2 regions of the Stenotrophomonas sp. 93052_Sma genome follow, and region 1 is predicted to be linked to the other one. Evidence: riboswitches for the same ligand, from Rfam matches in the RefSeq annotation. Region 1 holds a riboswitch; the other holds the start of a gene.
The links. Region 1 has a riboswitch for thiamine pyrophosphate ahead of ACZK2V_RS00985 (TonB-dependent receptor). Riboswitches for the same ligand answer to the same signal wherever they lie in the genome.
Positions count from the first base shown of each region.

Region 2: it holds a riboswitch for thiamine pyrophosphate, as region 1 does, so the genes downstream of both, thiC (phosphomethylpyrimidine synthase ThiC) here and ACZK2V_RS00985 (TonB-dependent receptor) in region 1, are expected to answer to the same signal.

Region 1 covers NZ_CM151134.1:219,034-224,180, reverse strand. The annotation lists gene ACZK2V_RS00990 (phosphotransferase enzyme family protein) at 1-834, shown strand, start outside; TPP riboswitch at 878-973, shown strand; gene ACZK2V_RS00985 (TonB-dependent receptor) at 1,044-3,233, shown strand; gene pnuC (nicotinamide riboside transporter PnuC) at 3,242-3,811, shown strand; gene ACZK2V_RS00975 (hypothetical protein) at 4,447-4,863, opposite strand; gene ACZK2V_RS00970 (Dyp-type peroxidase) at 4,948-5,147, opposite strand, start outside.
Region 2 covers NZ_CM151134.1:4,076,369-4,081,515, reverse strand. The annotation lists gene ACZK2V_RS19105 (BCCT family transporter) at 1-904, opposite strand, end outside; TPP riboswitch at 1,150-1,251, shown strand; gene thiC (phosphomethylpyrimidine synthase ThiC) at 1,334-3,178, shown strand; partial or broken gene ACZK2V_RS19095 (ion channel) at 3,316-3,985, shown strand; gene ACZK2V_RS19090 (winged helix-turn-helix domain-containing protein) at 4,246-5,147, shown strand, end outside.

The DNA of each region.
Region 1 (5,147 bases):
GTGCAGTTGCTTGCGGCAGCCGATGGCCGCAGCGCCGTCGAGCACGGCGAATGGACCTTCGAGCTGCATGCGGTTGGCGTCGGCGAGGACCTGTACCGCGACGCCGTGTCGTGGTCGTTGCTGACCGATGTCGCGCAGGCCCGCGAAGCCGGCCGCATGCTGGCCCGGTTGCACCGTGCCGCCGCCAGCTATCACGCGCCACAGCGCAGTACCCATCTGCTAGTCGCGCGCGACGATCTGATCCGCGCCGACGATCCCATCGCCGCGATCAAAGCCGAACTGCCCACACGACCGGGGCTGGCCCGCTATCTCGCGCGCATTCCGTGGGAAGCACAGCTGCAGCGCGACGTGCTGCCTTGGCACACGGGCCTGGCCGAGCGCCTGCGCGACGAGCCACGGCTGTGGGCGCACAACGACTGGCATGTCTCCAACCTGCTGTGGCGCGACGGGCAGGTCAGCACCGTGCTGGATTTCGGCCTGGCTTCGCCCACCAGCGCACTGTTCGACCTCGCCACCGCGATCGAGCGCAACGCAGTGGCGTGGCTGGAACTGCAGCGCGGCATGGAGGCGGTGCGCATCGACATCGCACTGGCGTTGCTCGACGGCTACCGCGAGGTGCTGCCGCTGTCGGCGGCACGCGTGCAGCTGCTGGCCGACCTGCTGCCGATGGTCCATTTCGACTTCGCACTGTCCGAAGTGGAGTACTTCGAAGGCATCACTGGCTCGACCGCGAACGCGGATGTGGCCTGGCAGCCCTTCATGCTGGGGCACCCGGCGTGGTTCCACGGCGCGCCGGGGCAGGCACTGCTGCAGGCGCTGCACGCGGCAGCCTGAAGGGCACCGGCTCGCAAATCCGTACCATTTGTAGTGAAATGGTCACCTGAAGCGGGGGTGCCTGGATCTGCCAGGCTGAGAGAGTCCCTTGGAACCTGATCCGGTTTGCACCGGCGTAGGGAGCTTTGAGCCGCAGCCACACCCCCGTCATGGGCCGGTGCACCTGCGCGCCGTCGCTTCGTCTCCCTTGTTGTCCGAAGACGAACCGAATGAACCGCTGCCTGCGCCCCACCCTGCTCTCCCTCGCCCTCTGCGCCGCCTTGCCGCTGCATGCCAGCGAGGCCGACGCTGCCACCGATGCGGCTGCCACCGGCGCCGAGCGCTCGCCCACCGAACTGGCGGCAGTGCGCGTGCAGGCCGGCAAACCCAAGGCCGATACCTCACGCGTGAACGCCTTCGGTGGTGGGTCCTGGAGGGACACCCCGGCCTCGGTGAACGTGCTCGAGCGCGACTACCTCGACCGCCGCCAGGTGCGTTCGCTGTCCGAGCTGGCCAGCAACGATGCCTCGCTGGGTGATGCGTATGCGCCGGTGGGCTACTACCAGAACGTCGCCATCCGCGGCTTCGCGCTGGATGCCGCCACCAGCTACCGCTTCAACGGCCTGTCCATCGCCGGCGAACAGCGCCTGGCGCTGGAGAACGTGCAGTCGGTTGAGATCCTCAAGGGTGAAGCCGGCCTGGCCGCGGGTGTGATGGCGCCCGGCGGCATCATCAACTACATCGGCAAGCGCCCGGCCGAAGTGCGCACCGCCACGCTCGGTACCGACTCGGAAGGCTCGCGCTACGTCGCCGTCGATGTCGGCCACTGGATCACCCCGCGTTTCGGCCTGCGCCTGAATGCCGCATGGGATTCCAGCAATTCCTACGTCGAGCACGCCGATGGCCGTCGCAACTTCTACTCGCTGGCCGCCGACTGGCTGATTGGCGAACGCGGCAAGCTGGAAGTGGATGCCAACTACCAGACCAGCTCGCAGCGTTCGGTGTCCGGCTACCAGCTGCTGGGCGCGCGTGAGCTGCCGCACGGCGTGGATCGCGAATTCCTGCTCGGCTACCAGCCCTGGCAGCGCCCGGTGGATATCGCCAGCACCAACATCACCGCGTTGCACACCTACGACTTCAACGATGCCTGGCAGTCGCGCGTCTCGGTCGGCCACAGCCGCTCGGTGATCGATGACAACGTCGCCTTCGCCTACGGCTGCTACTACGCCACGCAGTGTGCCGATGGCAGCGTGCCGGGCAACTACTTCGCGCCCAATGGCGACTACGACGTCTACGACTACCGCAGCCCGGACGACACCCGCCGCAACCAGCAGGCCCGTGCCGAGCTGCGCGGCCGCTTCGAGACCGGCAGCGTCGGCCATGAGTTGACCCTCGGTGCCGACTACTTCCGCCGCACGGTAGACAAGCGCCCGAGCGTCAACGAGTACGTCGGCACCAGCAACATCCACGACGCACAGGTGCCGGTGTTCGCGCCGTCGCCGAAGATGCCAGGGCCGTCCGCACGACGCCTGGACAGCCGCCAGACCGCATTCTTCGCGCTGGACCGGATGAGCTTCGGTGATGACTGGCAGTGGCTGGCCGGCGGCCGCTTCGTGCGCCTGGACGAGCGTGCCTACGACAAGCGTGGTACCCCGCAGCGGCACAGCCGCCTGTCGCGTTTCCTGCCGCAGACCGCCGTGGTGTGGAAGGCCACCGACCAGCTCAACGCCTATGCCAGCTACGTGCGCGGCATCTCGCTGGGCCAAGAAGCGCCGTTCTGGACCAGCAACGCCGACACCTTCCTGCCGTCGGTGCAGTCGCGGCAGCTGGAAGTGGGCGTGAAGTACGTGCCGGTCGAGGCGCTGACGCTGGGCGCAGCCATGTTCCGCATTTCGCAGCCGTACCAGTACGCCAGGCCGGACAACAGCGACGTCGGCTACACCTTCGTCGAGGAAGGCAAGCAGACCCACACCGGCCTGGAGTTGACCGCCAATGGCCAGCTGACCGATGCGCTGCAGATCGTGGCCAGCGCCAGCATGCTGCAGGCACGTGCGCGCGACACTGGCACGCCGGCCTATGAAGGCCATCAGCTGGTGAACGTGCCGAAGGTGCGCGCCAGCGTGCACGTGGCCTATGCGCTGCCGTTCGTGCAGGGCCTGGATGTGACCGGCGGCTGGCGCTATGCCGGTGCCAACGTGGCCCGCGCCGACGGTGGCGTGCGCGCACCTGACTACTCGGTGTTCGATGCCGGCCTGCGCTTCCAGCATCGCCTGCACGAACGTGCGGTGACCTGGAACCTGTCGGTGGACAACGTGTTCAACCGCTTCTACTGGCGCGATACCGGTAGCAGCGGCGGTGACTACTACCTGTTCCCCGGCGCACCGCGACAGGCCCGCCTGTCGGTGACGTTCGCGCTGTGAGCGGCGTCATGCTCGAGTGGACCGCCGCGCTGTGCAGCATCCTCGGCGTCTGGCTGATGGCCAAGCGCCGGCTGGTGGCGTGGCCGGTCGGCCTGCTGTCGGTGACGCTGTATGGCCTGGTGTTCGCCGAGGCCAAACTGTACTCCGACACCCTGCTGCAGGTCGCCTTCGGTGGCTTCCTGGTCTACGGCTGGCTCAACTGGCGGCAGCACGCCGCCGACGAGGGCAGCGTCCGCATCGTGCCACTGGCACGCGGCAAGCTGCTGCGCGACCTGGCCATCGGCCTGTGTGGTGGCGTAGCGCTGGGTGCGGCCATGCACACCTTCACCGATGCCGCGCTGCCGTGGCTGGACGCGATGCTGACCGCGCTGAGCCTGGTCGGCCAGTGGTGGCAGGCGCGCCGCCACGTGGCCTGCTGGTGGGTGTGGATCGCGGTGGACGTGGTCTACGTGGGTGCCTACCTGTTCAAGTCGCTGCACGTGACCGCCGCGCTGTACGTGTTCTTCCTCGGCCTGGCCGTGTTCGGCCTGCGCGCATGGAGCGCGGCAGCCCGTGAACCAGAGGCAGCAACGCAGTAGCGCCACGCCATGCGTGGCCGGGGCTTACCGGTAGTCGCCAACCTTGGTTGGCGCACACCTGCCGACCAAGGTCGGCATCTACCCAACACATCCACGCAGGGCCTGAATCTACTGCACCCGCAAGATCAGTAGAGCCACGCCATGCGTGGCCAGGGCTTACCGGTAGTCGCCAACCTTGGTTGGCGCACGCCTGCCGACCAAGGTCGGCATCTACCCGGCGCATCCACGCATGGCCTGAATCTACTGCACCCGCAAGATCAGTAGAGCCACGCCATGCGTGGCCAGGGCTTACCGGTAGTCGCCAACCTTGGTTGGCGCACGCCTGCCGACCAAGGTCGGCATCTACCCGGCGCATCCACGCATGGCCTGAATCTACTGCACCCGCAAGATCAGTAGAGCCACGCCATGCGTGGCTGGGGGCCTACCGGTAGTCGCCAACCTTGGTTGGCGCACACCTGCCGACCAAGGTCGGCATCTACCCAACACATCCACGCAGGGCCTGAATCTACTGCACCCGCAAGATCAGTAGCTCCACGCCATGCGTGGCCGGGGCTTACCGGTAGTCACCAACCTTGGTTGGCGCGCGTGCCGACCAAGGTCGGCATCTACCAGGCGCATCCACGCATGGCGTGGATCTACTGGGTAAGCAGCAGGCCCAGCCGCAGCGGTTGGCGCATGTCGGGCGGCGGTGCCGCCTGCAACGGCGCGGCCTGCAGCGTCGCGCGCAGGTCGGCGTCGACCTGGGCATCGCCCAGGCTGTCGAATTCCAGTTTCGATATGCGGCCATCCGCCGCGATCCATACGCTCACCGGCAGCGGCGTCGGCGTATCCGGGTGTGCCTGCAGCCATTCCAGCACGCGCTGCGCCTGCGGGTTCTGCTCCTGCTGCAGGCGCTGCTGCAGCTGGCCGCCCACGGCGGCGGCATAGGCCATCCAGTGTGCGGGAGCCTCCTGTGCGGAAACGCTGGCACTTCCAAGTGCGAGCGCACCGAACAGCGCGGCCAACAGCCGCCACCAGCGGCGTGCGCCGGTTGTGTTCCTTGCCATCGCCATCGCCCGCTCCTGCGCTCTCATCCAACGGCTGATGGTCGGCGCGGTAGATGACAGGCAGATGGCGGTCGGCACTCCCCGGCGCGATCAATCGCCTAGGTCGGCCAGCACCTTGCGCGAGGGCGCGAAGAAGGTCACGCCGGTGGTGGCGGTGGAGAAATCGAGGATACGGTCATGCAGCGGCGCGGGATTGCCGATGAACATGCGCTCGAGCATCTTCTCGATCACCCACAGGCGGCGCGTGTAGCCAATGAAGTAGGTGCCGTACTCGCCACGGCCCGGGTTGG
Region 2 (5,147 bases), 1.1 Mb from region 1:
CTACCCATGTGCTGCCCGAGAACGGCGACATGCGCAGGCTCATCGTCACCAGCTGGTTGAGGTACGACCCCAGTGTGGTGGTGAACGTATCGAAGATGAATCCGGTCGGACCCAGCACCAGTACGGTGGCCGCAAGAAGCGCGGCCAGCGCAAGATTGAAGTTGGACAGCCACTTCACCCCGCGCTCGACTCCGCTGGCGGTGGACGCCATGTACAGCACGAACGCGATGGCGATGATGGTCAGCTGCAGTGGCACACCCGCGTGCAGGCCGAACACGCGTTCCATGCCGGCAGCGATCTGGATGGTACCGAACCCCAGCGTGGTGGCCACGCCAATGGCAGTGGCAACAACCGCGGCGATGTTGACCACGCGTCCGATCCAGCCGCGATGGTGCCGGCCGATGATCGGTTGCAGCATGTCACTGACCAGTCCACGGCCATTGCGGTTGAACTGGAACCAGGCCATCGCCAGGCCGATCAGCGCGTAGATCGCCCATGGATGCAGACCCCAATGGAAGAATGCATAGCGCATTGAAGCCCGCGCCGCGTCCATGCTCTGCGGTGCGAGGCCTTCCGGAGGCTTGGTGAAGTGGGAAATCGGCTCGGCGGCGCCCCAGAACACCAGGCCGATGCCCATGCCGGCGGCGAACAGCATCGACATCCAGCTGGCGCGCGAGAACTCCGGCTCGGCATCTTCACCGCCGATGCGCAGGTTGCCGAAGCGACCGAATGCCAGGTACATCAGGAACGTCAGCGCCAGGAACACGACCAGAAGATAGAGCCAGCCGACACTGCGGATGACATCGGCCAGTACCGACTGCACCACGGTATTGAAGGGGCCGGGTGCAACACCGGCAAGCAGCACCAGAAGCAGAACCAGTGCGATGGAAACGCGAAACACCATGAAGGAGCTTCTCCGATCAAGGGATTGAGGGGAGCGAGCAGAGCTTGCTGCGAGGGGCCGGCGACATGCAGCACAGACCGGGCAGGGGCCGCGGAGGCGGCGGGGAAACACCGGCCGCAGCGGCACGATGCGCGTGCACGTTACTGAATGCGATGTCACGGTTCTGTTAATACAGAAACAGCGGATCCACGCCGTGCGTGGATGGAACAGCCAGGAGCTGCAGTGCGTTCTATGCTCTAATGCACATCAAGAAGCGGGGGTACCGCGGCCATGTGGCCACGGTTGAGACAGTCCCTTGGAACCTGATCCGGCTCATACCGGCGTAGGGAAGCTTTGCAGTGCATCCATGCCCGGACTCCGCCCAAGGACCGTCCGGGCGCGGCAGCAGTGCGCCGCCGCTTCGTCCCTGACCTTCCTGGACGATGCCCGATGAACGCACAGCTCTCCGCCCTGCAGCAACAGGCCCAGCAACTCTCCGAATCCGTGACCCGGCCCATTCCCGGCTCGCGCAAGATCCACGTGCCCGGTTCACGCCCGGATCTGCAGGTGCCGATGCGCGAGATCGCGCTGACCCGCACGCCGACCTTGTTCGGCGGCGAAGAGAATGCACCGGTGACCGTTTACGACACGTCGGGCCCGTACACCGATCCGGAGGTGCGCATCGATCTGTCCGCTGGTTTGCCGGCACTGCGTCGCGGCTGGGTGGAAGAACGCGGTGATACCGAGCGGCTGGAAGGACTGAGTTCTTCGTTCGGTCGCGATCGCGAGCATGACCCGAAGCTCGATGCGGTGCGCTTCCCCGCGCGCAGCCTGCCACGCCGTGCGCGTGCAGGTGCCAACGTCACCCAGATGCACTACGCGCGCCGCGGCATCATCACGCCGGAAATGGAATTCGTCGCCATCCGCGAGAACCAGCGGCTGGACGCGATCCGCGATGCCGGCCTGCTGCAGCAGCACCCGGGCGAGGCGTTCGGCGCGTCGATCCAGAAGATCATCACCCCGGAGTTCGTGCGCGACGAAATCGCCCGCGGCCGTGCGGTGCTGCCCAACAACATCAACCATCCGGAAAGCGAGCCGATGATCATCGGCCGCAATTTCCTGACCAAGATCAACGCCAACATCGGCAACAGCGCCGTGTCCTCGGGCATTGCCGAGGAGGTGGAGAAGCTGGTGTGGGCGATCCGCTGGGGCGGTGACACGGTGATGGACCTGTCCACCGGCAAGCACATCCATGAGACCCGCGAGTGGATCATCCGCAACTCGCCGGTGGCGATCGGTACCGTGCCGATCTACCAGGCGCTTGAGAAGGTCGATGGCCGCGCCGAAGCACTCACCTGGGAGATCTTCCGCGACACACTGATCGAGCAGGCCGAGCAGGGCGTGGACTACTTCACCATCCACGCCGGCGTGCTGCTGCGCTATGTGCCGCTCACCGCCAAGCGGGTCACCGGCATCGTCAGCCGTGGTGGCTCGATCATGGCCAAGTGGTGCCTGGCGCACCACAAGGAGAATTTCCTCTACACGCATTTCGAAGAGATCTGCGAGATCATGAAGGCCTATGACGTGACCTTCTCGCTGGGTGACGGCCTGCGCCCGGGCTGCATCGCAGATGCCAACGACGCGGCGCAGTTCGGTGAGCTGGAGACGCTTGGCGAACTGACGAAGATCGCCTGGAAGCATGACGTGCAGACCATGATCGAAGGCCCCGGCCACGTGCCGATGCAGCTGATCAAGGAGAACATGGACAAGCAGCTGCGCGAGTGTGGCGAAGCGCCGTTCTATACGCTGGGCCCCCTGACCACCGACATCGCACCGGGCTACGACCACATCACCAGCGCGATCGGTGCGGCAATGATCGGCTGGTTTGGTACGGCCATGCTCTGCTACGTGACACCGAAGGAACACCTCGGCCTGCCCAACCGCCAGGACGTACGCGACGGCATCATGGCCTACCGCATCGCCGCGCATGCGGCCGACCTGGCCAAGGGACACCCCGGCGCGCAGGTGCGCGACAACGCGCTGAGCAAGGCACGCTTCGAGTTCCGCTGGGAAGACCAGTTCCATCTCGGGCTGGACCCGGAGAAGGCCAAGGAATTCCATGATGAGACCCTGCCGAAGGATGCGCACAAGCTGGCGCATTTCTGCTCGATGTGCGGCCCGCACTTCTGTTCGATGAAGATCACCCAGGACGTGCGCGACTACGCCGAGGCCGGCATGAAGGAGAAGTCGAAGGAGTTTCGCGCGGCCGGCGCCGAGGTCTATCACCAGGGCTGACGTGTAACGGGTAGTGCCGGCCGCTGGCCGGCATTCCGTCGTGCGTGGGACCGGGAGAGTGCCGGCCAGTGGCCGGCACTACCGCTCATCACGTCGCTCCCGGCTATCCTCCGCCCATCACCCTGGGGAAGGACGCCATGCCCGTTGCCATCACCACCCGCTGGCTGGCCATTGCCCGCCGCCATCCTTCGGCCTGGCTGCTGGGTGCCCAGTTGATCGCGGTGCTGCTGTATCCCGCACTTGATGACACCGCCGGCGGCCGTGCGGCACTGGGCATGTTCGGCATGGCGGTACTCGGCCTGGCGCTGTGGGTGGTCCAGCGCAGTCCGCTGGGCACCTGGCTGGCACTGCTGCTGGCCATTCCTTCGGTGGTGTTCTCGCTGGCCGGCGCACTGCTGGATCGCAGTGCGCTGCTGACCACCGCGCAGCTGCTGGAAAGCCTGCTGTACTTCTATACGGCCGGTGCGCTCATCGCCTACATGCTCCAGGACCATAAAGTCACCCGCGATGAACTGTTCGCAGCAGGTGCGACATTCACGTTGCTGGCGTGGGCCTTCGCGTTTGCTTTCGCCGTGTGCCAGCAATGGTATCCGGGCAGTTTCCAGGGCACCGGTGGTGGCGCGCAGCGCACCTGGATGGAGCTTCTTTATCTGAGCTTCAGTTTGCTTTCGGGTGTTGGCTTGAGCGACGTTGTGCCACTGCATCCGCAGGCGCGCCTTGGTCATGCTGGAGCAGTTTTCAGGCGTGATGTACGTAGCTTTGGTGGTTTCGCGACTGGTTGGATTGACCATGCTGCGGCGCATGTGAAAATGAACGCCAGATAAAAATTTCGCGCCCCGCAGGGCGCGAATGGTGCTGCAGATTATGTGAATGCGTCGGCGAGAGAGAGCCTGGATGTCGACCACGCGATAGGCGAGGTAACCCGCATAGGCTAGTATTCGCCCGCTTCATTGTTTTTGCGGTATGCGCCGATGCTTTGTGCGGAGTCTGGCTTTTTGCTGTTCCCAGGACGGGAGGGTATCGAAGGCAAACGCTGCCCCGGACCTGTCTCTACTGTGTAGCGGAAAATGAACAGCAGTGAAAACCAGCCCCCCGGATTCGATCGGATCCGGATAGGAGAGTGCACTGTCACTCTGTCCTCGCGCGAAGTCGAGGTCGTGGGTGCGCGTCGCCCGCGTCGGCTGACGCCGAAGGCGCTGGGCGTGCTGCGTGTGCTGCTGCGCCAGCCGGGGCGTGTTGTCACCCGCGATGAACTGTTCGCGGAAGTCTGGCCGGACACGCTGCCGACCAATGATGTGCTTACCCAGGCCGTCACCCAGCTGCGCAAGGCGTTCAGCAACGACGACGACAACGGCCAGGCCTATATCGAGACCATCGCCAAGACCGGCTATCGCCTGCTGGTGCCGGTGCAGGTACTGGACGATGTCGAGCCGGCGCCGCCCGCGGGAGCCGATGACGAAATCGTGGACATGCAACCGGCGATGGCCATCGCCGAGATGATGCCGCCACACGTGCAGGCATCGCGCCGCCGCTGGCGCCACGTCCGCCGGCGCGTACTGCTGGTGCTGGGCGTGCTGATGCTGGCCACGGTGGTGGTGCTGACCGCGCTGCTGCTGCGGCGGGCACCGGCCAGCAGTTCAGCTGTGGACGCGGCCGTGGAGAACGGCACGCGCGTGATCGGCAGCCCGCAGCGTCCCTATCGGTTGATCACCGCGACCAGCGGCTTTGAAACCTATCCCACGCTTTCACCCGATGGTTCATTGGTGGCCTATGAGGGCGCCAACGAAGACGGGCAGGGCGGTGGCGCGATCAAGGTGCAGACCTCCGGCAACGCGCCTGCGCGGCAGCTGCTGGCTCCGCCGGCCGGCTCGGTCGATCGCTTCCCGAGCTGGTCGCCGGATGGACGCGAGATCGCCTTCGCGCGGTTCAGCAACAACGGCGGTTGCCAGGTGCTGATCGCCAGCGCGAC